4 regions of the Streptomyces sp. NPDC058576 genome follow, and region 1 is predicted to be linked to each of the others. Evidence: riboswitches for the same ligand, from Rfam matches in the RefSeq annotation. Region 1 holds a riboswitch; each other region holds the start of a gene.

The links. Region 1 has a riboswitch for cyclic di-AMP ahead of ACFWRV_RS12085 (transglycosylase family protein). Riboswitches for the same ligand answer to the same signal wherever they lie in the genome.
Region 2: another riboswitch for cyclic di-AMP. It lies ahead of ACFWRV_RS26905 (M23 family metallopeptidase); the one in region 1 lies ahead of ACFWRV_RS12085 (transglycosylase family protein).
Region 3: another riboswitch for cyclic di-AMP. It lies ahead of ACFWRV_RS02825 (C40 family peptidase); the one in region 1 lies ahead of ACFWRV_RS12085 (transglycosylase family protein).
Region 4: another riboswitch for cyclic di-AMP. It lies ahead of ACFWRV_RS28580 (transglycosylase SLT domain-containing protein); the one in region 1 lies ahead of ACFWRV_RS12085 (transglycosylase family protein).

Annotation. Positions count from the first base shown of each region.
Region 1 is NZ_JBHXPF010000012.1:35,281-42,670, forward strand. It holds gene ACFWRV_RS12075 (septum formation initiator family protein) at 1-76, opposite strand, end outside; gene eno (phosphopyruvate hydratase) at 216-1,496, opposite strand; gene ACFWRV_RS12085 (transglycosylase family protein) at 1,820-2,527, opposite strand; cyclic di-AMP (ydaO/yuaA leader) riboswitch at 2,533-2,715, opposite strand; gene ACFWRV_RS12090 (transglycosylase family protein) at 3,003-4,037, opposite strand; gene ACFWRV_RS12095 (cytochrome P450) at 4,225-5,550, opposite strand; gene ACFWRV_RS12100 (nucleoside triphosphate pyrophosphohydrolase) at 5,821-6,849, opposite strand; gene ACFWRV_RS12105 (SurA N-terminal domain-containing protein) at 6,923-7,390, opposite strand, start outside.
Region 2 is NZ_JBHXPF010000046.1:24,122-31,511, reverse strand. It holds gene ACFWRV_RS26910 (GntR family transcriptional regulator) at 1-544, opposite strand, end outside; gene ACFWRV_RS26905 (M23 family metallopeptidase) at 723-1,517, opposite strand; cyclic di-AMP (ydaO/yuaA leader) riboswitch at 1,532-1,699, opposite strand; gene ACFWRV_RS26900 (M16 family metallopeptidase) at 1,943-3,313, opposite strand; gene ACFWRV_RS26895 (M16 family metallopeptidase) at 3,340-4,722, opposite strand; gene ACFWRV_RS26890 (DNA topoisomerase (ATP-hydrolyzing) subunit A) at 5,004-7,390, shown strand, end outside.
Region 3 is NZ_JBHXPF010000002.1:271,058-278,447, reverse strand. It holds gene ACFWRV_RS02835 (ATP-dependent Clp protease proteolytic subunit) at 1-437, shown strand, start outside; gene ACFWRV_RS02830 (hypothetical protein) at 475-780, shown strand; cyclic di-AMP (ydaO/yuaA leader) riboswitch at 1,266-1,430, shown strand; gene ACFWRV_RS02825 (C40 family peptidase) at 1,434-1,904, shown strand; gene ACFWRV_RS02820 (LysE family translocator) at 1,970-2,617, opposite strand; gene ACFWRV_RS02815 (LysR family transcriptional regulator) at 2,692-3,633, shown strand; gene ACFWRV_RS02810 (ATP-binding protein) at 3,665-4,096, opposite strand; gene ACFWRV_RS02805 (helix-turn-helix domain-containing protein) at 4,332-5,186, shown strand; gene ACFWRV_RS02800 (DUF397 domain-containing protein) at 5,246-5,506, shown strand; gene ACFWRV_RS02795 (8-amino-7-oxononanoate synthase) at 5,499-6,659, opposite strand; gene bioB (biotin synthase BioB) at 6,930-7,390, shown strand, end outside.
Region 4 is NZ_JBHXPF010000053.1:13,677-21,066, forward strand. It holds gene ACFWRV_RS28575 (GMC oxidoreductase) at 1-545, opposite strand, end outside; gene ACFWRV_RS28580 (transglycosylase SLT domain-containing protein) at 704-1,540, opposite strand; cyclic di-AMP (ydaO/yuaA leader) riboswitch at 1,546-1,733, opposite strand; gene ACFWRV_RS28585 (FAD-dependent oxidoreductase) at 2,186-3,577, shown strand; gene ACFWRV_RS28590 (SpoIIE family protein phosphatase) at 3,607-6,129, opposite strand; gene ACFWRV_RS28595 (hypothetical protein) at 6,291-6,908, opposite strand; gene ACFWRV_RS28600 (helix-turn-helix domain-containing protein) at 7,185-7,390, shown strand, end outside.

The DNA of each region.
Region 1 (7,390 bases):
CGCGGGCCGCGGTCTGCTCGCCGAGCAGTCGCAGCCTGGTCGCGGTGGAGAACCGGTCGCGGTCCTTCCCGGCCATGTCTCCCCGCCTCCCAGAGCTTGTCGTCAACCTGCCGTCGTCGCCCGAAGGGCGGCAAGCTCTTACGCACGTCCGTCCCCGCACACGGTACGGGACCGGGTGCGGGGACGGGCGGAGGCTACCGTCTCGGGCCTGTGGGTCAGCCCTTGAAGCGCGGGAAGGCGGAGCGGCCCGCGTACACCGCGGCGTCGTCGAGGATCTCCTCGATGCGCAGCAGCTGGTTGTACTTGGCGACGCGGTCCGAGCGAGCCGGGGCGCCGGTCTTGATCTGGCCGCAGTTCACGGCGACGGCGAGGTCGGCGATGGTGACGTCCTCGGTCTCGCCGGAGCGGTGCGACATCATGCACTTGAAGCCGTTGCGCTGGGCCAGCTCGACGGCGTCCAGGGTCTCGGTCAGCGAACCGATCTGGTTGACCTTCACGAGCAGGGCGTTGGCGGAGCCCTCCTCGATGCCGCGGGCCAGGCGCTCGGGGTTGGTGACGAAGAGGTCGTCGCCGACGATCTGCACCTTGGAGCCGATGCGGTCGGTGATGACCTTCCAGCCGGCCCAGTCGTCCTCGTACAGCGGGTCCTCGATGGAGACCAGCGGGTACGCGGAGACGAGCTCCTCGTAGTACTCGGTCATCTCGGCGGCCGAGCGGGACTTGCCCTCGAACTCGTAGACACCGTCCTTGTAGAACTCGGACGCGGCGACGTCGAGCGCGAGTGCCACGTCACGGCCCGGGACGTAACCGGCCTCGGTGATGGCCTCGACGATGAGGTCCAGGGCGGCGCGGTTGGACTCCAGGTTCGGGGCGAAGCCGCCCTCGTCGCCGAGTCCGGTGGACAGGCCCTTGGTCTTGAGGACCTTCTTCAGCGTGTGGTAGATCTCCGCGCCCCAGCGCAGGGCCTCGGAGAAGGACTCCGCGCCGATCGGCGCGATCATGAACTCCTGGATGTCCACGTTGGAGTCGGCGTGCGAGCCGCCGTTCAGGATGTTCATCATCGGAACGGGCAGCAGGTGCGCGTTCGGGCCGCCGAGGTAGCGGAAGAGCGGCAGGTCGGACGCCTCGGAGGCGGCGTGCGCGACGGCCAGCGAGACGCCGAGGATGGCGTTCGCGCCGAGCGAGGCCTTGTTCTCGGTGGCGTCCAGGTCGAACATCGCCTGGTCGATGAGGCGCTGCTCGGTGGCGTCGTACCCGACGAGCTCCGGGCCGATCTGCTCGATGACGGCGAGGACGGCCTTCTCGACGCCCTTGCCCTGGTAGCGGTTGGGGTCACCGTCGCGAAGCTCAACAGCCTCGAACGCACCGGTGGAGGCGCCGGACGGAACGGCAGCACGACCCGTGCTGCCGTCGTCGAGGCCAACCTCGACCTCGACCGTGGGGTTGCCCCGGGAGTCGAGGATTTCCCTGGCTACGACGACGTCGATGGACGGCACGAGGCATCTCCTTCTGGGATCTGACACTGGTTGTGCAGGGTCACTGTGGCCTTGCGACACGAGCCTATCCGGCCCGGCCGCGTCGGCCGGCCGACCGCCCGCCTCCTGGGACGAAAAAGGACCCAAGAACCTGCATCACGGGACAAAACTCTAGAAATCTACTGAGCGGTAACACCAAGAGGTGAACACATGCGGACCTCCGGACGCCTGCCGCTCACGCAGAACCCGGCCCGACGCGCTGGGGGGAAGAGCGCGCCGGGCCGGGAAGCCGTGCGAGGGGAAGTGCCGCCGGACCCTTCCCCTCCGGGGAGGAGAGACGGCGATTACTTCAGGTGGAGCTGCTGACCCGGGAAGATCAGGTCCGCTTCCTTGACGATGTCGTCGTTGAGCTTGAAGAGCTTGCTCCAGCCGCCCTTGACACCTTCCTTGTCGGCGATCTTGCTCAGGGTGTCGCCGGCCTTGACCTTGTACTCGCCGTCGCCCTTCTGGACCTTCTCGCCGGTCGGGGTGGTGACGGTCTTCTTGCTCTCGGCCTCGGGGGCCTCGCGCTGCTCGCTGCGCGTGGTGGGCTGCTCGGCCTGGCGCTCGGGCTGCGCCTGCTCGGGCTTGCTCTCGGACTGGCCGGAGCCGCCGGGGTTCACGCCCGGGTCCACACCGTCGTTGGTGAGGCCGCCGGCGCCGGCGCAGGCCCAGGCGCCCGGGCCCTGCAGGTCGAGAAGCTTCTCGGCGGCGGCGATCTGCTGGTCCTTGGAGGCCAGGTCGGCGCGCGAGGCGTACTGCGTACCACCGGCGGCGGCCCAGCTGGACTGCGAGAACTGCAGTCCGCCGTAGTAGCCGTTGCCGGTGTTGATGGACCAGTTGCCGCCGGACTCGCACTGGGCGACGGCGTCCCAGGTCTCGACGGAGGCGGCGGAGGCGTTGGTCGCGCCCATCAGCGGGACGGCGACGGCGGCACCGGCGACACCCGCGAGGGTGGCGATACGGGTGACCTTGGACGGGCGGCGGTGCTTGCCCTTGCTGTTCAGCAGCATGGAACGAATCTCCTCACCGACGCCTACGAGGTGAGCTGTCGGGTTCGGGCTGATGAGTTGCCCGGTCGCGCGGTCTTGCGCACGACTTCACCCCTAGCCGGTCCCGTACGTCCCCGTCTTCTCGACGAGGCGTCCGGACCCGGCGGCTTACCTGGGTCCCCCGCTCCTGCCTACGGCGCTTACGCGTCTGTTCCCTTCGACCGACGGCAGGATTCGGCGTGACGGTCGACGGGGCCCGCGGTGCGAGCGGTTAGACCGTAAACACAGGCAACCCCGACATTCAAAGATGGACATAGGGGGCAATCAGCCCGAACTCGCGGTGGTCGGCGGGTCGTTTCCGCAGGTCGGGGGTGATTCGCCCGGATCGGCCGGGCGAGACGCACGAGTTGAAGCAAAGAGACCCATGTCTCACTTACGCAAAGTGGACATAGGCCTCTTAACTGCCTCTACTTTCGGGGCTTTTTCCCGAATTGCATCAGTTGGCTACGGGCGCCCCGGCGGGCTCCTCGCCGCTCTCCGACGCAGCCTGGCCGGCACTCCCGTCCAGCCCCAGATCCAGGTTCTGTCCGGGCAGGATCAGGTCCGGGTCGGAGCCCAGGAGGTCCTTGTTGGCCTCGTACAGGCCGCTCCAGCCCTGGGGGAGTTCCTGTGCGTCAGCGATCGCCCAGAGGTTGTCGCCGGCCCGCACCGTGTACCCGTCGGCGGTCGCCGCGTCGCCGTCCCGCGCGTCGCCGTCGCCGCGCGAGGCGTGCCGACCGGATTCGCGGGGGCCGTCCCGCCGGTCCGCGTCGGCCTCCTCGGGCGCGGGGGCGCCGCGGTGCTTGCCGCCCTTGCCGTTCGAGGCGTCGGGGGCGGCGGAGGGGTCCGAGGCGTCGGGGGTGCCGGAGGGCGGCGGGTCGGAGGGCGTCACGGAGGAGTCCGGAGCATCGCTCTCCTCCCCCGCACCGTCACCCTTGTCCTTGCCCTTCTCCTTCTGACCCTTGCCGGACTCATCGGTTTCCCCGGACTTGCCGGATTCATCCGCTTCGCCGGTTGCGTCCGCCTCGCCCGTCGGCGAGGCCGAGGGGTCCTCCGACGGATCGGCGGACGGGTCGGGGGACGGCGAGGTGCCCGGGTCGACGCCGGGCAGGCTGCCGTCCACCGCGAGCCCGGAGATCACCGCACAGCTGGGCCACGCCTTCGGGCCCTGGTCGTCCAGGACCTTCTCGGCGACGGAGATCTGCTGCGAGCGGCTGGCGAGGTCGGCGCGGGGCGCGAACGCCGTGCCGCCGTACGCCGACCAGGTCTCCTGCGAGAACTGGAGCCCGCCGTAATAGCCGTTGCCGAGGTCGGCGCTCCACATGCCGCCGCTCTCGCACTCCGCGACCCGGTCCCAGGTGGAGGCCTCGGCGGCGGTTGCGCCGCTCGCACCGAGCAGCGGGATGGCGATGGCCGATCCCGTCACGCCTGCGGCGACGACGATGGCCGGTGCCTGGCGAGGGCGGCGGTGTCTGCCGTTCGCGGAGCCCATGGGTATGCCTTCCGTGCGACTGACAAGCGAGTGACCTGAGCGCCGCGCAGCGGGATTCCGTGGGGATTCCGTGTCTGCGTCGGCGCGCAAGTGACGCGTGAGCAAGGTGCGGCCGACGCGTCGAACCGTGAACCTAGCGGGACTCGAACGTGTGTCACAAGTCGATGCAGCGCAGATCACGTGAAAGTCACAGAGTTGACAGTCCGTCACTTTTTTCGGAACGGCCTCCCGATTCGAACGCGACGGGAAGGGTGCGCAGTCCGCGCATGATGAGCCCGCCGCGCCAGCGCAAATCGGCAGGTTCTTCCGCAAGTCGCAGGTCAGGAAGGCGCCTCAGGAGCGTGGCCAGCGCGGTCTGCCCTTCCAGACGGGCCAGCGGCGCCCCCAGGCAGTAGTGGATGCCGTGCCCGTAACCGAGGTGCTGATTGTCACGCCGTGCGAGGTCCAGAGTGTCCGGATCCGTGAACCGCTCCGGGTCGCGGTCGGCGGCCGCCAGCACCACCAGTACGGGGTCCCCGGCGGCGATCTCCTCGCCGCCCAGGGTCAGCGCCTCGGTGGCGTACCGCCAGGTCGCCATCTCGACCGGCCCGTCGAACCGGAGCAGTTCCTCGATCCCGGTGGTCAGCAGCGCGCTCTCCCCGGCGTTCAGGGAAGCCTGCAGCGCGGCGCGCTGCTCGGGGTGGCGCAGCAGCGCGTACATCCCGTTCCCGATCAGATTGACCGTCGTCTCGAACCCGGCGAAGAGAAGGATGAACGCCATGGCGGCCGCCTCGTTCTCCGTGAGGTGCTCGCCGTGGTCGCTGGCCCGGATCAGCCCGGAGATCAGGTCGTCGCCCGGATCCTCCCTCTTGCGGTGGATGAGTTCGGCGAGATAGCCGCGCATCTTCTTCACCGACCTGGCGACCCCGCCGCGCGGCCCGCCACCGTGCCGGATCATCATGCCCGCCCAGTCCCGGAAGTCGTCCTGGTCCTCGCGCGGGACGCCGAGCAGGTCGCAGATGGCGTAGATGGGGAGCGGGAAGGCGAGGTCGTGGATGAGGTCGGCCTTGCCGTCCTCGATGAACCCGTCGATGAGCCGGTCCGTCAGCTCCTGCACGCGGGGCGCGAACTCCGCGACCCGGCGCGGGGTGAACGCCTTGGACACGAGCCGGCGCAGCCGGGTGTGGTCCGGCGGGTCGATGTTGAGCAGATGCGTCATCAGCTCCGCCTTGCGCTCCCCCGGGATCCCCGTCTTCCCCTTGGCGTGCGGCGACTCGGCGTGGTTGGCCGGGTTCTTGGAGAGCCGCGCGTCGGCGAGCGCCTGCTTGGCATCCCCGTACCGCGTCACGAGCCAGGCCTCGACCCCGCTGGGCAGCGCGGTCCGGTGCACGGGGCGGTGCTCGCGGAGCCAGGCGTAGGCGGGGTAGGGGTCGGTGGCGAACTCCCAGGTGAAGAGTTCGGGGGCGGCCTCGTCAGGGGTGGCGTGGGGGCAGGCGGAGGGCTCGGAGGTGCCGGGGGCGGGGCTGTCGTTCACGCCTTGACGTTATCGGGCGGGGGGTCGGTGACCTCACTGAGTGCGGGGAGGGCGGGCGCGGCAAGGGATGCCCCCTCGGCCGCCCTGGTCAGCCGCTGCTGCGCACGCTCGGCCAGGAGCAGCCCAAGGCGGTAGGGGCGGCCCACGAGGTCCGGGTCCTGCCGGAGAGCGGCGCGCCGGCCACCACCAGCCCACCGTCCCGCCGCGCCTCGCGGACCCGGGCCTCCAGCTCGCGGTGGCAGTCCCGTCCCCCGCCTCCCGCGCGGCCCCTCAGGTCACCGTGTCACCGTACTGACCCGCCCCGCCCTCCGCCGCCAGGATCGCGTCGCGGTAGGCGCGGGCCGCCGCGCGGAGGGCGGCCTCGGGGTCGGCGCCGTTCGCCTCGGCGCGTACGGCGAGGGCGAGGAGCTCGTAGCCGATGGAGTCGGACGAGGGACCGCCCGTCGGCAGGGGCACGTCGAGGCCGGCCGTACGGACCCGGCTGCCGAGCTTCGCGGCGAGGGCCAGGCCGGGCTGGCCGAGGGGGACGCCCTCGGTGACCGAGGTGCGCTGCTTCTCGATCGCCTTGGTGCGCAGCCAGTGCGCGTGGACGTCCTCCGGGGTCTCGGCGGTCTCGTCGCCGAAGACGTGCGGGTGGCGGTGGATCAGTTTCTCGACGAGGCCGCCCGCGACGTCGTCGATGGCGAAGGGCTCCTCGGGATCCTCCTCGGCGATGCGCGCGTGGAAGACGACCTGGAGCAGGACGTCGCCCAGCTCCTCGCGGAGTTCGTCGCGGTCGCCGTCCTCGATCGCCTCGACCAGTTCGTACGCCTCCTCGATGGCGTACTTGGCGAGGCCCTTGTGCGTCTTCTGCGAGGTCCAGGGGCACGCGCGGCGGATCCGGTCCATGACCTGGACCAGGTCGAGGAGGCGGGCCCCGGGCAGGTCGTACGAGCCGGGGAGCAGTTCCAGGTCCGGCATGGCCACCCGGCCCGAGCCGCCGAGGCAGGCCAGGCCGTCGGTGAGGGGGCCGTTGCCCTCGCCGCCGGTCAGGACGACGACCGTCCGGCCGCCCGCGCAGTCGGCGACCAGCTCGTCCGCGGAGGGCGTGGCGTGCTCGACGCGTACGCCCGCCTCGCGGAGGTACGGGAGCTGCGGCTGGTCCGGGTCGGCGGTGAGGACCCGGTCGGCGGCGTGCAGCGTCTGCCAGGCCGGCCAGGACAGCAGGCCGGGCGCGACCCGGTGGCTGGCGGTGAGCAGGACGATGCGGCCGGGGTCGGCGGGGGGCTCGACGGAGGCGTGTGGGGCTTCGGCGTTCACCCTGCGAACCTACCTCCGGCCGCGGTGGCTGCGGCGAGGGCGAACGGCAGCGCACCCCGCGGCCGGGGCCGGCTCAGGCTCCTGTCGGCTGCTCCGGGGTGAACTTCGTGCGCTGGGTGATCCAGGGAGCGCTGTAGTTGCCGAGCTGCATCTTCTGGTCGTCCCAGGTGCCGAAGCGCGGGTTGACGTCGATGTCGAGGGCTTTCGACGCCTTGGTGAGGGCCTCGCCGACGACCTGCTGACCGGCGGGCGTGCCCAGGTCCGCGCCGAGCGCCCGGGCCAGCTTCGGGAGCTGGACCTCCTGGCGCATGTCGGCGTCGATCTGGTCCGGGGCCACCCAGCGCTGCTGGAGCATCATCGCCTCGAACTGCTCCTCGCCGCCCTGCTGGGCGCGGCTGGCCTGCCGCATCTCCTGGATCTCCTTGCGGGAGACCGTGACTCCGGCGTCCTCGGCGGCGCGGTCGAGGATCCGGCCGAAGATCAGCCCGTGCAGCTTGGCGCGGTTGAGCTGGCCCGACTTGTTCACCAGCTGGGCGGCCTG
Region 2 (7,390 bases), on a different contig from region 1:
GCGCCACGGCGTCCACGATCGCGCCGCGCTCGGCCCAGGAATCGACCGGGCGGGACTCCTGCTCGACCGCGTACATCCAGGCGATCTTGTGCCGGAGCTGGGTGAGCAGCGCGATGAGCCCGGGGCTGCCGGAGGCCTGGGCGAGGGTCTCGTGGAACCAGCCGCCCAGCGAGCGCAGATCCTCGCCCTCGCCCCGGCGGGCCCGCTCCTGGCCCAGCCTGACCAGGCCCCGGAGCACCTTCAGATGGGCTTCCGTGCGGCGCTGCGCGGCGCGTGCCGCACCCAGTGGCTCCAGGAGCGTCCGGACCTCCAGGAGGTCGGCCGCCTCCTGCACGGTGGGCTCCGCGACACAGGCGCCGGCGTGCCTGCGGGTGACCACGAACCCCTCGGACTCCAGGGTGCGCAGCGCCTCGCGGACCGGGACCCGGGAGACCCCGTAGCGGCGGGCCAGCAGCTCCTCGGTGAGGCGGCTGCCTCGCTCGTAGACACCGGAGACGATGTCGTCACGGATTGCCGTGCATACCGAATGCGCGGGAATGCGCATGTCCGAACCTCCGCCTTGATCCCCGCGAAACGCGGCCGCCCGACGTCTGTTCCGTGACTCTATGGCAATCCGCCGGAATTTCCGATGGCAGGCCGGAATCCATGGATATCTTCACGCCGGAATTGCTGAAGGCCCCGGCGGGCGCCGGGGCCTTCGGACGGGGGTCACGCGGGGTGCGTCAGACGTTCAGACCGTGCGAGCGCAGGTAGCCGACGGGGTCCATGTCGGAGCCGTAGTCGGGGGTGGTGCGGGCCTCGAAGTGCAGGTGCGGGCCGGTGGAGTTGCCGGTGGAGCCGGAGAGGCCGATCTGCTGGCCGGAGGAGACGCTCTGGCCGACGGAGACGCCGATCGAGGAGAGGTGGCCGTACTGGGTGTACGTGCCGTCCTTCATCCGGAGCACGATGTTGTTGCCGTACGCGCCGCCCCAGCCGGCCTCGACGACCGTGCCGGCGCCGACCGCGACGACGGAACTGCCGGAGGCGGCCTGGAAGTCCACGCCGGAGTGACTGCCGGAGGACCAGAGCGAGCCGCCGGTGTTGTACCCGGTGGTGACGTGGGAGCCGGCGACCGGGAGGTGGAAGGCGTTCAGCCGGGCGCGCTCGGCGGCGCGGGCGGCCCGGGCCTTCTCCTCGCGGACCTCCTTGGCGCGGGCCTCGGCCTTTCGCTCGGCCGCCGCCTTCGCACGGGCCTCGGCCTTTGCCTTGGCCTTCGCCTCGGCGATCGCGTCGGCCTGCTGCTTCTGGGCGCTCGCCTGCGCGTCGATCCGCTCGGCGAGGGTGGCTTCGAGGGAGACGGCCTGGGTGAGGCCGGTGTCGGCGGACTTGGCGGCCTCGGTGTCCGCGGCGAGAGCCGGGGAGGACAGCGAGCCGATGACTCCGGTGGTGGCCAGGGCCGCGATGCCGGCGACCTGGGCGCTCCGACGCGTGAGGCGGCTCGGGGCACGGTGCTTCCCGGTGGCACGGGTGAACGCCATGGAGGGGCTGGTTCCTTTCCTTCCTTCTCGCCTACCGGGTTAGCTGACGGGTTCGGAGCAGGAAGGTCTCCTACGGATTCCCGCGCCGGTTCGCGGCACGGGCCTCCGATTCACCCCAGGGACTGCGTGGGTCCCCGGCTCCCCTAGGCTCGCGCCTGACGGGGACTCGGCGATGACTGCCCGGCGCCGCGGTTGCGGCATACGGGTGACGGACAGCCGAGCCGACGCTAGGCGGGGCGACTTCCCCCCACCAAACGGACAAGGGGATTTGTCGCGCATCCCACAGGGCAGACAGGCAACCTCTCCCCCAAAAATGGGTGAAGTGCACTAAACGGGCAAACAAACAGGACCCCGACGAAATCCCTTCCGTCGGGGTCCTGTTCGCGGCAGTGGTCGCACGGGGGCGGCCGTGTTCCGCGGCGGTGTCAGCCGGTGACGACGGACACCTCTCCGATGCCGAGGGCCTTCACGGGCTCCTCGATCTGCGCGGCGTCCCCCACGAGGACCGTGACCAGCCGGTCCACCGGGAAGGCGTTGACCACGGCGGCGGTCGCCTCCACGGTGCCGGTCTCGGCGAGCCGGGCGTAGAGGTGGGCCTGGTAGTCGTCGGGGAGGTGCTGCTCGACCTGGTCGGCCAGCGTGCTCGCGACGGAGGCGGCGGTCTCGAACTTCAGCGGGGCGACGCCCACCAGGTTCTGAACGGCCGTCTCGCGCTCGGCGTCGGTCAGCCCCTCGGCGGCCAGCTTCCGCAGAACCTTCCAGAGGTCGTCCAGGGCCGGTCCGGTGGACTCGGTGTCCACCGAGCCGCTGATCGCGAGCATCGCCGCGCCGCCCGAGTCGGGGCCGCTGGAGCGCAGCACCTGGGCGAAGGCGCGCACCCCGTAGGTGTAGCCCTTCTCCTCGCGCAGCACCCGGTCCAGCCGGGAGGTGAGGGTGCCGCCCAGGCAGTACGTGCCGAGCACCTGTGCGGGCCACACGCGCTCGTGCCGGTCGGCGCCGATCCGGCCGATCAGCAGCTGGGTCTGGACCGCGCCGGGGCGGTGCACGATGACCACGCGGCCGGTGTCGTTCGCCGTGATGGGCGGCACGGGGCGGGCCTGGCCCGCGTTGCCCGACCAGTCTCCGAGGGTCTCCGCCAGCAGCGCGTCCAGGTCGATGCCGGTGAGGTCGCCGACGATCACGGCCGTCGCGGTGGACGGGCGGATGTGGGCGTCGAAGAAGGCGCGGACGGCGACGGCGTCGATCCGCCGGACCGTCTCCTCGGTGCCCAGACGCGGGCGGGACATCCGGGCGGTGGCCGGGAACAGCTCCTTGGAGAGCTGCTTGGCGGCCCGCCGGGACGGGTTGGCGTGCTCGTGCGGGATCTCGTCGAGGCGGTTGCCCACCAGGCGCTCGATCTCGCTCTCGGCGAAGGCCGGGGCCCGCAGCGCCTCGGCGACCAGACCGAGCGCCTTGGCCAGCCGGGAGGCCGGGACCTCCAGGGAGACCCGGACGCCGGGGTGGTCGGCGTGCGCGTCGAGCGTGGCGCCGCAGCGCTCCAGCTCGGCGGCGAACTCCTCGGCGCTGCGCTTGTCGGTGCCCTCGGAGAGCGCCCGCGACATGATCGTGGCCACGCCGTCCAGGCCGTCGGGCTCGGCCTCCAGGGGCGCGTCCAGGAAGATCTCCACGGCGACTACCTGCTGGCCGGGGCGGTGGCAGCGCAGCACGGTCAGCCCGTTGGGCAGGGCGCCGCGCTCGGGAGCCGGGAAGGCCCAGGGGCGGGCCGTGCCGGCGGTGGGCTGCGGGTGGAACTCCATGGCTACTCCAGTCACGGCGGCGTCGCTCACTTGTCCGCCCCCTCGTGCGCGTCGGCGCCCTCGGCGCTTGCTTCGCCCTCGTCGCCCTCGTCCGCCTCGTCGGCCGGCTCGATGGGCTCGTACACCAGCACCGCCCGGTTGTCGGGGCGCAGAGCAGCCTCCGCCGCCGCGCGCACCTCCTCCGCCGTGACGTCCAGGACGCGGCCCACGGCGGTCAGGGCGAGCTGCGGGTCGCCGAACAGGACCGCGTAGCGGCACAGTTCGTCGGCGCGGCCGGCGACCGTGCCGAGCCGGTCGAGCCACTCGCGCTCCAACTGCGCCTGCGCCCGCTCCATTTCCTCGGGCGTGGGCCCCTCGGCGGCGAACCGGGCCAGCTCCTCGTCGACCGCGGCCTCGATCGTCTCGACCTCGACGCCGCCGGACGTCTTGACGTCCAGCCAGCCCAGCGAGGGCGCTCCGGCGAGCCGCAGCAGCCCGAAGCCGGCCGCCACCGCCGTACGGTCGCGGCGGACCAGGCGGTTGTGCAGCCGGGAGGATTCGCCGCCGCCGAGCACGGTGAGCGCCAGGTCGGCGGCGTCGCAGGCGCGGGTGCCGTCGTGCGGGAGGCGGTAGGCGGCCATCAGGGCGCGCGCCGGCACCTCCTCGTGGACCACTTCGCGCAGCTGCTCGCCGATGGTCTCGGGCAGCGTCCCGTCGCGCGGCGGCTGCTTGCCGTCGTGGGACGGGATCGAGCCGAAGTACTTCTCGATCCAGGCGAGGGTCTGCTCGGGGTCGATGTCGCCGACCACCGAGATCACCGCGTTGTTGGGCGCGTAGTACGTACGGAAGAACGCGCGGGCGTCCTCCAGCGTGGCCGCGTCCAGGTCGGCCATGGAGCCGATCGGGGTGTGGTGGTAGGGGTGGCCCTCGGGGTAGGAGAGGGCGGTCAGCTTCTCGAACGCGGTGCCGTAGGGCACGTTGTCGTAGCGCTGGCGGCGTTCGTTCTTGACGACGTCGCGCTGGTTCTCCATGGACTCCTCGTCGAGCGCGGCGAGGAGGGAGCCCATCCGGTCGGCTTCCAGCCAGAGCGCCAGCTCCACCTGGTGGGTGGGCATGGTCTCGAAGTAGTTGGTCCGCTCGAAGCTGGTCGTCCCGTTGAGCGAGCCGCCGGCCCCCTGGACGAGCTCGAAGTGACCGTTCCCCTTGACCTGGCCCGAGCCCTGGAACATCAGGTGCTCGAAGAGGTGAGCCAGACCGGTGCGTCCCTTGACCTCGTGGCGCGAGCCGACGTCGTACCAGAGGCAGACCGCGGCGACCGGGGTCAGATGGTCCTCGGAGAGCACCACACGCAGGCCGTTGGCCAGGCGGTGCTCGGTCGCTGTCAAGCCGCCGGAGCCGGCCTGTGCGGTGGCCGTGTGACCCATGGGCATGTACGTCCCTTCGATCGCGATACTGGACTTCCTGCCAGACCTGCCACTCTAAGCAAGCGCACCGGCACCTGGCGAAGTTCCCGTTCCGTGGATGTTTCCGTCGATGGTGTCGTGGACGCCGACGCTGACGTGCTGCCCGGGCCGCTTCGGACCGGCCTTCGGACGGGTCGAGGTCGGCGTTGTCAGTGCGGCGGTCCACAATGGACCGCGTCACTAGCTCGTGTTGTCCCGAAACAAGCTCAGGTTGTCCGAACAGAATCTGTGAAGGAGTCGCAGCCGCGATGGCCCGCCGTAGCACGAAGACCCCGCCGCCGGACGACTTCGAGGAGAAGATCCTCGACATCGACGTCGTCGACGAAATGCAGGGCTCCTTCCTCGAGTACGCGTACTCGGTGATCTACTCCAGGGCCCTGCCCGACGCCCGCGACGGCATGAAGCCGGTGCACCGCCGCATCGTGTCCCAGATGAACGAGATGGGACTGCGCCCCGACCGCGGCTACGTGAAGTGCGCCCGCGTCGTCGGCGAGGTGATGGGCAAGCTGCACCCGCACGGCGACGCCTCGATCTACGACGCCCTGGTGCGCATGGCGCAGCCGTTCTCGATGCGTCTCCCCCTGGTCGACGGCCACGGCAACTTCGGCTCCCTCGGCAACGACGACCCGCCGGCCGCCATGCGGTACACCGAGTGCCGGATGGCCGACGCCACGTCGCTGATGACCGAGGCGATCGACGAGGACACCGTCGATTTCCAGTCGAACTACGACGGCCAGGAGCGCGAGCCGGTCGTCCTCCCCGCCGCCTATCCCAACCTCCTGGTCAACGGGGTCTCCGGGATCGCCGTGGGCATGGCGACCAACATGCCCCCGCACAACCTGGGCGAGGTCATCGCCGCCGCCCGCCACCTGATCAAGCACCCGGGCGCCGACGTCGAGACGCTGATGCGCTTCGTCCCGGGCCCCGACCTGCCCACCGGCGGCCGCATCGTCGGACTCACCGGCATCAAGGACGCGTACACGGCGGGCCGCGGCACGTTCAAGATCCGCGCCACCGTCGCCGTGGAGAACGTGACGGCCCGCCGCAAGGGCCTCGTCGTCACCGAACTGCCCTTCACCGTCGGCCCGGAGAAGGTGATCGCCAAGATCAAGGACCTGGTCTCGGCGAAGAAGCTCCAGGGCATCGCCGACGTCAAGGACCTCACCGACCGGGCGCACGGCCTGCGGCTGGTCATCGAGGTCAAGAACGGCTTCGTGCCGGAAGCGGTGCTGGAGCAGCTCTACAAGCTGACGCCGATGGAGGAGTCCTTCGGCATCAACAACGTGGCACTGGTCGACGGCCAGCCGCTCACCCTGGGCCTCAAGGAGCTGCTGGAGGTCTATCTCGACCACCGCTTCGAGGTGGTGCGCCGGCGCAGCGAGTTCCGCCGCACCAAGCGCCGCGACCGGCTGCACCTGGTCGAGGGCCTGATCGTCGCACTCCTCGACATCGACGAGGTCATCCGGATCATCCGGGACAGCGACAACTCCGCGCAGGCGAAGGAGCGCCTGATGGCGCACTTCTCGCTGAGCGAGATCCAGACGCAGTACATCCTGGACACGCCGCTGCGCCGGCTCACCCGTTTCGACCGGATCGAGCTGGAGAGCGAGCGCGACAAGCTCAACGGCGAGATCGAGGCGCTGACCGCGATCCTGGAGTCGGACGCGGAGCTGCGCAAGCTGGTGTCCTCGGAGCTGGCCGTGGTGGCGCAGAAGTTCGGCACGGACCGGCGCACGGTGCTGCTGGAGTCAGCCGGTTCGCAGATCGCGTCCGTGCCGCTGGAGGTGGCGGACGACCCGTGCCGGGTGCTGCTCTCGTCGACGGGTCTGCTGGCGCGTACGGCGAACGCGGAGCCGGTCGAGATCTCCGAGGACGCCCGGCGGACCAAGCACGACGTGATCGTGTCGGCGGTGGCGGCGACGGCCCGCGGCGATGTCGGGGCGGTGACCTCCACGGGCCGGCTGCTGCGGCTCTCGGTGATCGACCTGCCGCAGCTGCCGGACACGCATGCGGAGCCGAATCTCTCGGGCGGGGCGCAGATCTCCGAGTTCCTCAGCCTGGAGGCGGACGAGGAGCTGATCTGCCTCACGACGCTCGACGAGGCCTCGCCGGGTCTCGCGATCGGCACCCTCCAGGGCGTGGTGAAACGCGTCGTGCCGGACTACCCGGCCAACAAGGACGAGTTGGAGGTCATCACCCTCAAGGACGGTGACCGCATCGTGGGCGCGATCGAGCTGCGTACGGGCGAGGAGGACCTGGTGTTCATCACCTCCGACGCCCAGTTGCTCCGCTACCCGGCGGCTTCGGTGCGCCCGCAGGGGAGGCCCGCCGGAGGCATGGCGGGCGTCAAGCTGGCGGCCGGGGCCGAGGTGCTGTCGTTCACGGCGGTGGACCCGGCGGCCGAGGCGATCGTGTTCACGGTGGCCGGTTCGCACGGGACGCTGGACGACTCGGTGCTGACGTCCAAGCTCACCCCGTTCGACCAGTATCCGCGCAAGGGCCGGGCGACCGGCGGAGTGCGCTGCCAGCGGTTCCTGAAGGGCGAGGACGTGCTTGTGTTCGCCTGGGCCGGTCCCACCCCGGCACGGGCCGCGCAGCAGAACGGCACTCCGGCGAAGCTGCCGGAGCCGGACCC
Region 3 (7,390 bases), on a different contig from region 1:
TGGAGCACGCCGATCCGGACCGGCCCCTGTCGCTCTACATCAACTCACCCGGCGGCACCTTCCAGGCGATGGCCGCGGTCTACGACACGATGCGGTTCCTGACCTGCGAGGTGGAGACCTTCTGCCTGGGGCAGGCGGGCTCCTACGCGGCGGCCCTGCTGGCGGCCGGGGCAAAGGGGCGTCGACATGCACTGCCCGGCGCGCGGGTAGTCATTCAGCAGCCCGCGCTGGAGGAGCCGATGCGGGGCCAGCCGTCCGACCTGGAGATCCACGCGCGCGAACTGGTGCGCACCCGCGAGATGTTCGCGGCCATGCTGGTCCGGCACACGGGCCGGACCGCGGAGCAGGTCACCGCCGACATCGAGCGCGACACCATCCTCGACGCGAAGGCCGCCCTCGCCTACGGGCTGGTCGACCACGTCGTGGAGAACCGCTGACTCTCCCGGCCGCCGTACGACGCGAGGGGAAACGCCGATGGAGCCACCCGAGTTCCCGCCCCTGCCCGCGCTGACCCGCGCCGAGGGCGAGTTCGTCGACTGCTATCTGGCCGTGCTCGACCAGGTGGGCCGGATCAACCCGGCCCACGGCGGCGACACCTACAGCGCGCTGCGAGCCGCCCAGGCCCTCGCCTCCGGCGCGGCGGCCCTGCGCGACGCCCTGGCCCTGATGCACGAGCGGGGCGAGTCGCGGCTCCACGCGGCCACCCTGGCGCGGGCCCTGCGCGTCCTGGACGGGGAGCGCCGGGCGGGCCGGGTCGCGATGCCGCCGACGGTGAACTGACCCGCTCCGCACCCGGAAGCACGATACGGAGACGGCCGGAAGCGCCTCACGGGGCTGGGGCGAGCGCCCCGTTGGAGCGGGCAGAACGGCCTCACGGGGTCGGGGCGGGCGCCTTGTTGGAGCGGGGAGGACATCAAACGGGGGCGGACCGGTCGCCCGCCGCACGACACGCCCGGTCCCGCGATCGATTTGCCTCGCTCGTTCGGCGTAGGAGATCACCCGCGCGAGCGACTGCTCAACTTGCGTTCGACGCCCGGCCCGTACTCGAAATGCGCCCTTTCGTCGCTGGTACGAGGGTGTGCGCCCGGCTCGTCGGCGAGCGCGAATCGGGCCTGTCCACCTGAATGGATCAGTGGTGAGGAGACTCACAAACCACCGTTTCAGCTCGGAAATCCGGCACGGAGTGCGTCAAGATCCCTGGGACGAACAGCCCCCGCCACCGCGGCGGGGCGGTCCGGGCGGACGCCGAGTCCTGCCGCCGCCCGGATGACTGGTCGACAGAAGTGGATCGGCAGGAGTGGAGGACCCGAGCACAACGGGCCGACCGGGAGACCGGGAAGCCCTCGGGGTGAAGCCGCGTCAAGCGGCCGGGCAACTTCGCCAGCCCGAACCCGACAGGTCATCCTTCACAGGCGGCTGACGAAGGGTTGCGCATGTCTGCGCAGGTTCATGTCCCGTCTCTGTTCGCCCGGGTCGGTACGGCCTCGGTGCTCACCCTGGCCGTGACGTCCACGATGCTGGCGCCCGGCATGGTGAGCGACGCCGAGGCCGCCGCTCACTCGACGAAGGCCCTGAAGGTCGCCGCGTCGAAGAAGGGTGCTCCCTACAAATACGGAGCGGCCGGCCCCAGCCGTTTCGACTGTTCGGGCCTGACGGTCTACTCGTTCAAGAAGGCCGGCAAGAAGCTTCCCCGCACCGCACAGCAGCAGTACAACAAGACCCGCCATATCGCGAAGTCGCAGCGCAAACGCGGCGACCTCGTCTTCTTCCATTCCGGGCGCAGCGTCTACCACGTGGGCATCTACGCCGGGGCCGGGAAGATCTGGCACTCCCCCAAATCGGGGGACGTGGTGCGACTGGCGAAAATCTGGTCCAAGAGCGTCTGGTACGGAAGGGTCCGCTGACCTCCGGCCGGACGCTCTTTCCGTGCGGGAGTCACGGGCGGCCGCTGAGGGCGCCCGCGACGTCCTCAGCGCAGCAGCGGGCCGGTGACCAGGGCGAGTCCCAGACCGGTGAGCGCCACACCGCTGCCGCCCTCGATCGCGCGGGCGGTACGCGGTCGGCGCAGCCACCGGCCCAGCCGGTCCACGAGCAGGGCCACGGCCGGGAACCAGATCAGCGCCAGCACCACCACGAGGGCCGCGAGCAACAGGGTCCGGGGCAGGGGCGGCTGGCCGTCGGGCACGAACTGCGGCAGCAGACTGAGGAAGAGGACCGGGGCCTTGGGGTTCAGCGCGTTGGTCAGGAACCCCTGGCGCACCGCGCGTCCGAACTCGCCGGGCACGGGCCGCCCCGGCGCGTCCTCGGGAGTTCCGTCGCCGTCCGCCGCTCCGCGACGCCGGATCGCGTACAGCGTGCTGATCCCGAGGTAGAGCACGTACGCGCCGCCGAGCAGCTGGACGGTGCGGAAGAGCACGGGCATCGTCACGAGCACCGCGGCGAGTCCGGCGACCGCGAGTGCGGTGTGCACCAGCAGCCCCCCGGCGACGCCGAGCGCGGTGGCCAGGCCGGCGGCGCGTGAGGCCAGGGCGTTGCGTACGACGACGGTGAAGTCGGCGCCGGGCAGCGCGACCATACCGGCGGCGACCCCCGTGAAGGCGATCAGTTGTGCGTCCATGAGGTCCACCTTGGACCGGCGGAGCCTTTAGCGTGTACTTGCAATCTTCTGGGTCTACCTAAAGGAACGCTTTCATGTACGACCCGACACGGCTCGCGGCACTCGTGGCGGTCGCGGAGGCCGGATCGATCACCCGGGCCGCCGCCCGCCTGGGCTACACCGCGCCCGCGCTCTCCCAGCAGCTGGCCAAGCTGGAGCGGGAGGCCGGGGCGGCGCTGCTGGTGCGCCACCATCGCGGTGCGCGGTTGACGGCGGCGGGCGAACTGCTGGCGGGCCGGGCCCGGCGGGTGCTGGACGAGCTGGACCAGGCGCGGCACGAGCTGGCGCAACTGGCCGGGCTCTCGGGCGGCAGGCTGCGGGTGGGGACGTTCACGACGGCCGGGATCCATCTGCTGCCCCCGGTCCTCAGCGCGTTCCGGCGGGCTCATCCGGAGGTCGAGCTGACCGTCGCCGAGTACGAACCGCCCGGCGGGGTCGCCGCCGTGGTCGCGGGCGAGGTGGACCTCGCTCTGACGCATGCCTATGAACCGGCGACGGCGGGCCCCCTGCCGGTGGGTGTCCTCGTCGAACCCCTGCTGGTCGAGGAGCTGGTGCTGGTCACCTCGGCGGGTCACCGGCTCGCCGAGGGCACCGGTCGGCTGCCGGTCAGCGAGCTGGCGGGGCGGCCGCTGATCAGCAGCGCGCCCACTCACCCGCCCCGGCACGGGGTCGAGAGCGCGCTCGCCGAGGCCGGGGCGACGCCCGCGGTGGTCTGCGAATCGCCCGGGTACGCGCTGGTGTGCGCGCTGGTCAGTGCGGGTCTCGGGGTGGCGGTGGTGCCGGAGATGGTCGCCTCGATGGCGGCGGCCCCGCTGTCGGTCCGTCGACTGGAGCCCGCGTCGTTCCGGAGGACCATCTCGGTCGCGCACCGGGGCGACCGGTCGAGCGCGGCTGCCGGGACGCTGCTCGCGCTGCTGCGCAGCGGCTTCGGCCGTGGCGGCACGGCAGCACCGGCGAATCGGCCGTCCGCGGGCTGACGCCCCCGGCTCTCCCCGTGCTCCGCCGGGATCAGCCCTGGACGGCGACGACCCACGGGAGCGCGATCCAGACCGTCTTGCCGCCCTCGGCGGTCGGGGTGACCTGGAGCCGCCCGCCGCGCTCCTTGGCCAGTGCCCGGATGATGACCATGCCGCGCCCGTTGTCCTGCCGTACGGCGGCGGGCAGTCGCTGCGGCCAGCGGGGGTGACTGTCCGTGACGCCGAGATACAGCTCCTCGTCGCGTTCGAGGCGCAGATCCACGGTGAAGGTGGGCGACTGGCCGAAGGTGTGCTGAACGGCGTTGGTGGCCAGCTCCGAGACGATCAGGCGGATGGTGTCGGCGAACTCGCTGTCGTCGGGCAGGCCCCATTGGGTCAGGGTCCTGGCGACATGTCTGCGGGCCGAGGAGACCGAGACCGGATCGCTCGGCAGAGTGACGGTTGCTTCCTGATGGTCTGCCATGGCGACGCCGTCCCTTTCCCGCCCCGGCCGACCGACGGTCGGCCAGGATTGTGCTTCGCGCCAGATTGCCATCGATGCAGCTCCCTGTAACGGGGTTCGGCCAAGATATGCATATATCTGTCGCTCGAAGCGGTGAATTCGGGACCCGTACGGCGTGGGCGGGCGGCACACTGACCTCCCTGCGGGCCGGCCCCGGTGACGGACCGGCCCTTCCCGACAGCAGAAGGAGACCGGCATGCTGCACGGCCCCGTCGTCCGGCGGCGCAAGCTCGGTGAGGAGCTGCGGAGCCTGCGCAGCGCCTCCGGCCTGACCAGCCGGGACGCGGCGCGGCTGCTCGGCTGGCACCAGTCGAAGGTGAGCCGCATCGAGACGGGCGCCAGCGGGGTGACGCCGGCCGACGTTTCGCGGCTGCTGGACGTCTACGCGGTGCGGGACACCCAGTTGCGTTCGCTGCTGGAAGTCCTCGCGGGGTCGGCGGGCGGCGGCGGTTCGGGCTGGTGGCACGCCTACCGGGGGCTGATCCCGCCGCAGTACCGCGACTTCATCAGTCTGGAGTCGCAGGCCAGTACGGTCCGGACGCTGGAGACCTCCGTGGTGCCGGGGCTGCTCCAGACGGCCGGATACGCACGGGCCGTGACCCGAGCCTCACTGGACGGGTTACCGGACGGCCGGCTCGACTCCCTGGTCGAGGTCCGGCTGACCCGCCAGCGGGTGCTGCGCGCGAGTCCGCCGCTGCGGTTCACCGCCGTCCTGGACGAGGCGGTGCTCCATCGCGAGGTGGGTGGGGCGGCGGTGATGCGGGATCAGCTGCACCACCTGATCCAGGTGTCCCAACTCCTGCATGTCCAGTTGCAGGTGTTGCCGTTCTCGGTGGGCGGGTACGTCGGACTCACCAGCCCTTTCGTTATCTTCTCCTTTCCGAACACTTCTGATCTGGATGTGGTCGTTCTTGACCACTTGACGAGTAGCCTCTATCTGGAACGGAAAGAAGACCTTGAGGCGTACAGCTCGGCCTTCCGTACGTTGCAGGCGCACGCGCTGTCGCCCGAACGCTCGCTGGACCTCATCACCGCGATCAGCCGCGGCTAGCGGAACCGGGCCGTCCGGCCGGGTCCCGCCGGACCGTCCGACTGCCCGAGGGGGCCACCATGTCCGACCGTTCCGCACCACAGCCGTCGCCCGGGGCGCCGTCCACCGCGTCGTGGCGGCGCAGCAGCCGCTCGACCGGGATGAACAACTGCGTGGAGACCGCGCTGTTCGGCGCCCTGCTCGCGGTACGCGATTCGAAGGACGTGGACCGGCCGCCGCTGCGCTTCTCGGCGGCGGCCTGGAGCACGTTCGTCACGGGTCTGGGGCCTGCCCGACCCTTCACGTCGTCGCCCGCGGGGCGGCCGCGCGGGGTCAGCTGACCGGAGCGTCCGCCGGCCGGGGAGCGGTGGCGACGATCGTGGCCACCGCGGTCGTGAGCTGCTCCTCGGTCAGGTCGGCGCGGGCGGTGAGCCGCAGCCGGGAGATGCCGTCCGGTACCGACGGCGGGCGGAAGCAGCCCACCGCCATCCCGGCCGTGCGGCAGTCGGCCGCCCAGCGCACCGCCGCGTCCGCCGAGGGCGCCCGGACGGAGACGACGGCCGCGTCGGGCCGGACCGCCCGCAGCCCGGCGGCGGTGAGCCGCGTGAACAGCGCGGTGGCCACCTCACGGGCGCGGGCCGCCCGTTCGGGCTCCCGGCGCAGCACGTCGAGCGCGCCGAGCGCGCCGCCGGCCGCCGCCGGGGCGAGTCCGGTGTCGAAGATGAACGTACGGGCCGTGTTGACCAGGTGGTCGATGACCCGGGCGGGCCCCAGAACCGCTCCGCCCTGGCTGCCCAGCGACTTGGACAGGGTGAGCGTGGCCACGATCCCGTCGCGGCCCGCCAGGCCGGCGGCGGCGAGCGCGCCGCGACCGCCGTCGCCCAGGACGCCGAGGCCGTGGGCGTCGTCGACGAGCAGGGCGGCGTTCGCGGAACGGCAGGCCTCGGCAAGGGCGGGGAGCGGAGCGGCGTCGCCGTCGACGGAGAAGACCGAGTCGGTGACGGCGAGGGACCGGCCGTCGTGGGCCCCGAGCGCCTTGGCGACCGCGTCCGGGTCGGCGTGGGAGACGACGGCGGTCTCGGCGCGGGAGAGCCGGCAGCCGTCCACGATCGAGGCGTGGTTGCCCGCGTCGGAGACGATGAGGGAGCCGCGCCCGGACAGCGCGGTCAGGGCGGCGAGGTTGGCCGCGTAGCCGGAGGAGAGCACGAGGGCCGCCTCGAAGCCGCAGAACGCGGCCAGCTCCCGTTCGAGTTCGGCGTGCAGGGCGGTGGAGCCGGTGACCAGCCGGGACCCCGTCGCCCCCGCCCCCCAGCGAAGGGCGGCATCGGCCGAGGCGGCCGTGACCTCCGGGTGCCGGGTGAGGCCCAGGTAGTCGTTGCTCGCGAGGTCCAGCAGCTCCGGCTCGGCGTCGCGTGGACGCAGCGTGCGTACGAGTCCGGCGGCGGCCCGGCCGCGGGCCTCGGCGTCGATCCAGTCGAACGGGGCGAAGGACATGGGGCGGTCCCTTGGGTAGGCGGGCCTCGGCGGGCGGCTCCGCGCGGACGTCCGGTGCGGACAGCCCGGTGCGGAGGGTCTGGCGCGGCAGGTCTGGGGCGGACGGTCCGGTGCGGGCAGTCCTGTGCGGACGGGCTCTTTGTAGGCAGCCAACAGACCCTAGCCGGGTGCGCAGCAGGTCAGGGTGTGGCAATACACACACCCTCGCCCGGGTCTCCTGTCTGGTTCCTCCTTGGCTGGAGGCGGTGCGGTAAGCCAGGATCATCTTCCATGGACCTGCTGAACACGCTGGTGGACAAGGGGCTGCGGCGCGAACTGCCGACCCGCGAAGAAGCGCTCGCCGTACTGGCGACCTCCGACGACGAGCTGCTCGACGTGGTGGCCGCCGCAGGGAAGGTGCGCCGGCAGTGGTTCGGGCGGCGCGTGAAGCTCAACTATCTGGTCAACCTGAAATCGGGGCTCTGCCCCGAGGACTGCTCGTACTGCTCGCAGCGGCTCGGGTCGAAGGCCGGAATCCTCAAGTACACCTGGCTGAAGCCGGACGAGGCGTCCAAGGCCGCCGCCGCCGGAGTGGCGGGCGGCGCCAAGCGGGTCTGCCTGGTCGCGAGCGGGCGCGGCCCGACGGACCGGGACGTCGACCGGGTCTCGAAGACCATCGAGGCGATCAAGGAGGAGAACGAGGGCATCGAGGTCTGCGCCTGCCTCGGCCTCCTCTCCGACGGACAGGCCGA
Region 4 (7,390 bases), on a different contig from region 1:
ACCGTCGGGAGGATGGCGCCGAAGTTCTCCCGGCGCGGGGTGACGGCCATGCCGCCGTTGACCAGGGAGCCACCGCCGACGCCCCGGCCCTGGTAGACCGTGATGCCGCCGAACTCCTCGGCGTCGAGGATGCCGGTGTAGCGGTTGACGTTCTTGTCGATGGGGAAGCCGAGGAAGTTGCTCAGCGGCTGCTTGGTCCGGGTGCGCAGCCAGAAGGAGCGGTCGTCCGGCCTGGTGGTGTTGGCGAAGATCTTGCCGTCCGCGCCGGGGGTGTCCCAGGCCATGCCCATCTCGATCATGTGGACGTCCGTTCCGGCCTGGGCGAGCCGGAGAGCGGCCACGGAGCCGCCGTATCCGGTGCCGACGACCAGGACAGGCACCCGGGCCCCGGATCCGATCGGCGCTGCCGCCGCACGGACACGCGCCCACGCCGGCGTGGTGTGCCCGGCCATCGCCGCGGCGCCCAGAAGAGAACCTGTTCCAGTGATGAATCTTCGACGCGAGACACCCTTGGTCTCGCTGTCCTGCATGGCATTTTCGCGCATGTGACGTTCCTCACTCTCGACAGAGTGCAACAGGTTCTACTGCCGAATGCGTGGCAAGTCACGAGAAACTTGGGGGTAACTTCCCGGCGACACCCCGGGACGACACGGGAGCCCCGGACCGTGCGGTCCGGGGCTCCTGGTGTTCGGTCGCGCGAGGATCAGTAGGCGCCGAAGACGTTGTCGATCGAGCCGTACCGGTCCGCGGCGTAGTTGCAGGCGGCCGTGATGTTGGCGACCGGGTCGTAGCTGTCGGTCGAGGTGCCGGGCACGTGGTAGGCCTGGAAGGTCGGGTCGATGACCTGGAGCAGGCCCTTGGACGGGGTGCCCTTGACGGCGTTGGAGTCCCAGTTGTTGATGGCGGCCGGGTTGCCCGAGGACTCGCGCATGATGTTGCGGTGGATGCCCTCGTAGGTGCCGGGGATGCCCTGCTCGGCCATGACCGCCAGGGACTCCTTGATCCAGCCGTCGAGGTCGTTCGTGTAGGTCACGGCCTCCTTCTCGGCGGCCGGCGCGGCCTTGGCCACCGGGGCGGCCTCGATGCGCTCCGAACGGTCGGCCCGGTCCGCCGACGCGCCACGTGCGGCGGACGGGGAGGCCTTGGCGGCCTTGTCGTCCGACGGGGCGGCGGCCTTGGCTCCGAGAACCAGCTTGATACCGGGGTGAATAAGGTCGGGATTCCCTCCGACGATCTTCCGGTTGCCTTCGTACAGCTTCTCCCAGCCGCCGCTGACGGAATGCTCGCGGGCGATCTTGGAAAGAGTTTCGCCGGCCACCACGGAATGCTGGGCGGGGGCGGCCTTCGCGGCGGAATTCGCCTGCGGCGACACCGAGGCGGGAGCCACGGCCTGCGGCGCGGCGGCGGGCGCGGGGGCCGCGAAGGCGCTGGTGGCGCCGATCACCGGGAGGGCGAGTACGGCCCCACCGGTGGTCACGGCGGCGAGGCCGCGGCTCAGCGAGGTGGACTTGGGACGGCGGTGCTTACCCTGTGCGGGCATGGGGGATTTCCTCTCCGGCGCCTGCGAGGTGAGCTGTCGGGTTCAGACGGGAGATGTCTGGCCGCACGGTCGTGCGACTTCACCCCAAGCCGTTCCGGTTACGGATCGGCGGCTTACCTGGGTCCCCCGCTCCTGCCGTACGTGAGTGGGTTTCGGATTCCCGGACGGCGGCAGGATTCGGCGTTCCATCCGGATTGACGGTGACCGTAGGCGAGAAACATCGGACGGAACAAGCCCCGCATTCCGGATTCCCTTTTCCGCACATGATCGAATAACGGAATTCCCGGATCGGGCGACGCCGTCACGGCGTCAACTTTCTTCGCACAGAAGGGAACCGATGCCTCCGCTTCCGCGTCCGCCCTCGCGGACGTGACGCTCACCACTCCCTCGGCGCGATGGTGAAAACGGGCCCAGGCAAATGCCTCAACAACACCATCGGGACTGTTTATGGATGAGAAGCGCAAAAGAAACAAATCGACCATATAGGCATAATAAAGCGGACTAATCGGTCACCCTGCGCAGGGGCGGTCGAGGGTCCCGCGCGGCGATCGCTTACGGTGTGGGGTGGAGACTAGTAAGCCAACCCTTACCTCCGACGTACGCTGTACCTGCCCGCGTTCGCCCGCCCCGAAGGATCACCACGCCATGACACGCCCCGTCCGCGTCGCCATTGTCGGAGCCGGCCCCGCCGGTATCTACGCTGCGGACGCGCTGCTCAAATCCGAGGTCTGCCAGGACCCGGGGGTCTCCATCGACCTCTTCGAGCGCATGCCCGCGCCCTTCGGCCTGATCCGTTACGGCGTGGCCCCCGACCACCCGCGGATCAAGGGCATCGTCAAGGCCCTGCACCAGGTGCTGGACAAGCCCCAGATCCGGCTCTTCGGCAACGTGAGCTACCCGCACGACATCGGCCTGGACGACCTGCGGTCGTTCTACGACGCGGTGATCTTCTCCACCGGCGCCGAGGCCGACCGCGCGCTCGACACCCCCGGCATCGAGCTGGACGGCTCCTACGGCGCGGCCGAGTTCGTCTCCTGGTACGACGGGCACCCCGAGGTGCCCCGCACCTGGCCGCTCACCGCGGAGAAGGTCGCCGTGCTCGGCGTCGGGAACGTGGCCCTGGACGTGGCCCGCATCCTGGCCAAGACGGCCGACGAGCTGCTGCCCACCGAGATCCCGGACAACGTGTACCAGGGCCTCCAGCAGAACAAGGCGCTGGAGGTGCATGTGTTCGGGCGGCGTGGCCCGGCGCAGGCCAAGTTCAGCCCCATGGAGCTGCGGGAGCTGGACCACTCCCCCAACATCGAGGTCATCGTCAACCCCGAGGACATCGAGTACGACGAGGGCTCCATCGCGACCCGCCGGGAGAACAAGCAGGCCAACATGGTCGCGCAGACCCTGGAGAACTGGGCGATCCGCGATGTCGGCGACCGCCCGCACAAGCTGTTCCTGCACTTCTTCGAGTCCCCGGTCGAGATCCTCGGCGAGGACGGCAAGGTCGTGGCGCTGCGCACCGAGCGCACCGAGCTGGACGGCACCGGCAACGTCCGGGGCACCGGTCAGTTCACCGACTGGGACATCCAGAGCGTCTACCGTGCCGTCGGCTACTACTCGGAGGAGCTGCCCAAGCTCCCCTTCGACGTGACCTCCGGCACCGTCCCGCACGAGGCGGGACGTGTCATCGCCGGTGAGGAGCACATGAGCTCCGTCTACGTCACGGGCTGGATCAAGCGCGGTCCGATCGGTCTGATCGGGCACACCAAGGGCGACGCCAACGAGACGGTCGCCTGCCTCCTGGAGGACCGTGCCGCCGGCCGTCTGCCCGAGCCGGCCACGCCCGCCCCGGAGGCCGTCGAGGCCTTCCTGGAAGGCCGGGGCGTCCGCTACACGACCTGGGAGGGCTGGCACCAGCTGGACGCCCACGAGCAGGCGCTCGGTGCGGCCCAGGGCCGCGAGCGGATCAAGGTCGTGGACCGCGAGGGCATGCTGGGGGCCTCCGGCGCCTTCGTGCCGGCCGAGCTGCCCGCCGACGCCTGACCGACAGAACGCCTTCCAGGAGGCCGGACCTAGGTATCCGCCGCAGGACGCCCCGGGTCCGGCCTCCTGAACGTGCGCCACAGGTCGGGCCCGGGCTCCCGCACCGTCCGGGGCCGACGGACCTCCGGGGCGTCGGCCCAGCGGGCGGCCAGCAGGATCGCGATGTCGTCGGGGCGGTCGGTGGCCGCTCTCGCCTCGCCGATGACCTGGTCGGCGGTGTCGGCCAGGGGGACCGCGCCGATGCGCTCGACGGTCGCCCGCAGCCGCTCGATCCCCTCGTCGATGTCCGTCCCGGGGCGCTCGATCAGCCCGTCCGTGAACAGCGCGAGCATCGCGCCCGGTTCGAGCCGCATCTCGGTGACCGGGTAGGCCGCGTCCCCGTCGATCCCGAGCACGATGCCGCCGGGCAGGTCCAGCACTTCCGTCCGGCCGTCGGGCCGCCGCAGCACGGGCTGCGGATGCCCTGCCCGTACGGCACGGGCCACGCCGGTGGCCGGGTCGAGGGCGATGTAGCAGCAGCTCGCGAACTGTCCCGGGTCCAGGTCGATGAGCAGTCGGTTCGTCCCGCTCATCACCTCCTGCGGATCATGGTTGCTCAGCGCGAACGCTCGTACCGCACTGCGCAGTTGGCCCATGGTCGCGGCGGCGGACACCCCGTGTCCCTGAACGTCGCCGATGATCAGGGCGAGTTCGTGACCGGTCTCGATGACGTCGTACCAGTCGCCGCCCACGTCCATGCCCTGGGTGCCGGAGAGGTAGCGCCCCAGGGTGTCCACCCCGTCCACTTCGGGCAGCCGGTGCGGGAGCAGGGCGTCCTGGAGTCCGCGGGCGAGGGCCGACTCGCTGTCGTAGCGCTGGGCGCGTTGCAGGGCCTGGGCGATGAGCCCGGCCAGTGCCGTCAGGACCGTGCGCTCCTCCGGGCTGAAGCCGCGGGGCCGGTCGAAGCCGAGGATGCAGGAGCCGACGGGCCGGCCCGAGGCGATCAGCGGCAGGAACGCCCGCGCCCCGACGTCCGCGTCGATCGGGATGCCCGGGTAGGCCTCGGCCAGGCGCTGCATGGACTCGAAGAAGATCGGGCGGCCCGTGGTCAGGGTCTCCACCCCGGGGATGCTGACGTCGAGCCCGACCCCGTCGAAGCGGTCGAGGAAGCCCTTGGGGAATCCCGTCTCCCAGGCCAGATGGAGATGGCGCTCGTTCAGCAGGTAGATGGCGAGCTGGCGGCCGCCGAACGCGGGCAGCAGCTCCTCGGTGACCACCGCGGAGACCTGACGGGCCGTGACCGCCTCGGTCAGCGCGATGGCGAGGGCCACCGGCCGGTACAGCGCGGAGGAACGGTCGGCGGTCGAGCCGATGCCGAGCCCCGGCGAGGTGACGGAGCCGGGGGCGTAGGCCGGCTGGTCGGTCGCCTGGAGGACGACGCTCACCCCGTCGTGGCCCGGGTACAGCGACACCGACAGCCAGCGCGAGGGCGGGCGGCGGGCGAGGAAGTGGACGGGCTCGTCGGCCATCAGGGCGGCCCGGTAGTGGTCCTCGTAGGCCTCGTGCCCGAACCACGGCAGGGCCTGCCACACCCCGTGGCCGATCAGCTCCGGCCGGGAGTGGCCGAGCAGTTCCTCGGCGAGGCCGTTCGCGTACGTGATCCGCCCGAGCCGGTCCAGGGAGAGGATGCCCCGGGGCAGCCGGTCGGCGGCCTCCGGCACGACGGGTCCCGCGCCGAGGTCGACCAGGAAGCCGCTCAGATGACTGGCGGACACAGCGCCGTCCGGGTGCGTCCAGCGGCCGGAGAGCTCCAGCAGGTGGGACCTGCCGTCGGGACCGCGCAGCCGCATCCGGCGGACCACCGGTTCGGCGGACTCCACGGTCCGCCGGGCCAGCGCCCACAGCCCGTACACGTCCTCGGGGACCAGCCGTTCGGCGAGCGCGTCGACGGTGCCCGGGAAGACGGCGGGCTCGAAGCCGAGGATCGCGCAGAGTTCGTCGTCGGCGGCGACCTGCCCGGAGTGCAGGTCCCAGTCGAACCGGCCGACCCGCACCGGGGGCGTGGTGGCGGCGGGCAGTTGCACGGGGACCGGCTCGGTCTCCCATACGCAGTCGACGCCCCGCCGCTCCAGGTCGGTGAGCGCGGCGCCGAGCCGTTGGCCGAGGCTGTGCAGCCGTTCCCCGTCGGCGGGGGCGACCGGCTGCCCCGGCGTGGAGGCCCGCAGGACCGCCAGCACGCCGACGCTGCCCCGGGGTCCGATGATCGGCACCCACAGCGAACCGAACGGGAACGGCAGCCCGGCCATCAGCTGCGGGAACCGGCGCATCGCCTCCTCCGCGTCGTGGAGCAGCACGGGCCGCCCCGAGCGGTAGGCCTCGGACACCGGGAAGGGCCGGTTCACATGCATTCGCCACCAGGGCCGGAACAGCGGTCCCGGCAGCCCGGCGAGGACCGCGAGCCGCAGCAGCCCGGGCGTTCTGCTCCGCAGGTAGACCCCGCCCGCGTAGCCGTCGGTCGACTCGACGGCGCTGACGAGTGCCTGGGCGAGTACGAGGGACAGTTCGTCGGGCACGCGGCCACCGTCGGGTCCCCCGGCCGCGGCCCCGTTTCCGGCGGGCGGGGGATACCGGGTCGTCTCGTGCCGGGTCACACAGCCAGCATGCTCCCGATCCGGGGTACCGCGCACCTCCGCGACCGGCCGCTCCCCTGCGGCGGCCGGTCGCGGAAGCGGGATCAGCGCAGCTTGGTGACTGCGGTGCGGGTCGTCTTCTTGAAGCCCTCCAGCGGTGCTCCGTCGAGCTCGCCGAGCTGGCCCCACTCGACCACGGTCACCGTCCTGCCGTCGCGGCCCACCGAGTGGAGCCCGATGTCGGTGGAGCCGATCTCCGGGTAGGACGTGTCGATGCTGTAGACGTGCGCGCCCTCCTCCACGTTGATCCGGCCCTGGTAGAACGCCTCCCCTTCCAGGCCGGGGTCCTGCTCCTTGAGCCGGTCGAGGCAGGTCTCCAGGGCGCTGCGCAGCTCGGCGGCGAGCGCCTTGGCCCGGGCGGTGGTGGTGGCGACCGTGATGGTCTGGCGGGCGTTGGTGTCCAGTTCGGTGCGGAAGTCCCGGTGGCGGGTGCCGGCCGCCGGGGCGATTCCGGTGGTGCACACGGACCCCTCGTCGGGCACCCCCTGGCGTACCGGGCCGGCCGTCCAGGGGGTGAGGGAGGCGGGCAGCTGGCCCGCGCTCAGGAACTTCGGCGGGGCGGGAGCGGGGGCAGGGGCCGCGGCGGCGGGCACCTGGGCCAGGGCGGTGACGGCCAGGCCTGCGGCCATGACGGTCAGGAGGGCGGTGCGGAGAGTGCGCATGATGAGGTTTCCCCGTTTCGGATGGTGCGGTCGGTGACGTGGTCGGGTGCCGTCGGTGGTGCGCTCAGATGGTCGTACGGCATCGCACCGAGGCGTACGGGGCCCGCTGAGGGGCAGTACGCCGGCGGTACGGGATCGGCACCAGCCTGGGCCGCCGCCCCGGACCCGGACAAGCGCGACACGGCTTCCCGCCGGGCTGGAACCGTCCCACCCCCGGTGACGTGGGTGTTCTCGGAGGGCTGGAACGCCCTGGAACAGCGGCGGGGGAGGTCGAGCGTGTCGGGTGACGCCGAGGGGGCGGCACGGGCGGTGCTGGCGGAGCGGCTGAGCGCGCTGCGGGAGGGATCGGGCCGGACGTACGCGTCGCTGGCCCGCCGCATCGGGGTCAGCGGCTCGACGCTGCACCGGTACTGCACGGGGCGGACGGTGCCCGCGGAGTTCGCCCCGGTGGAGCGACTGGCCCGCTTGTGCGGCGCACCGGC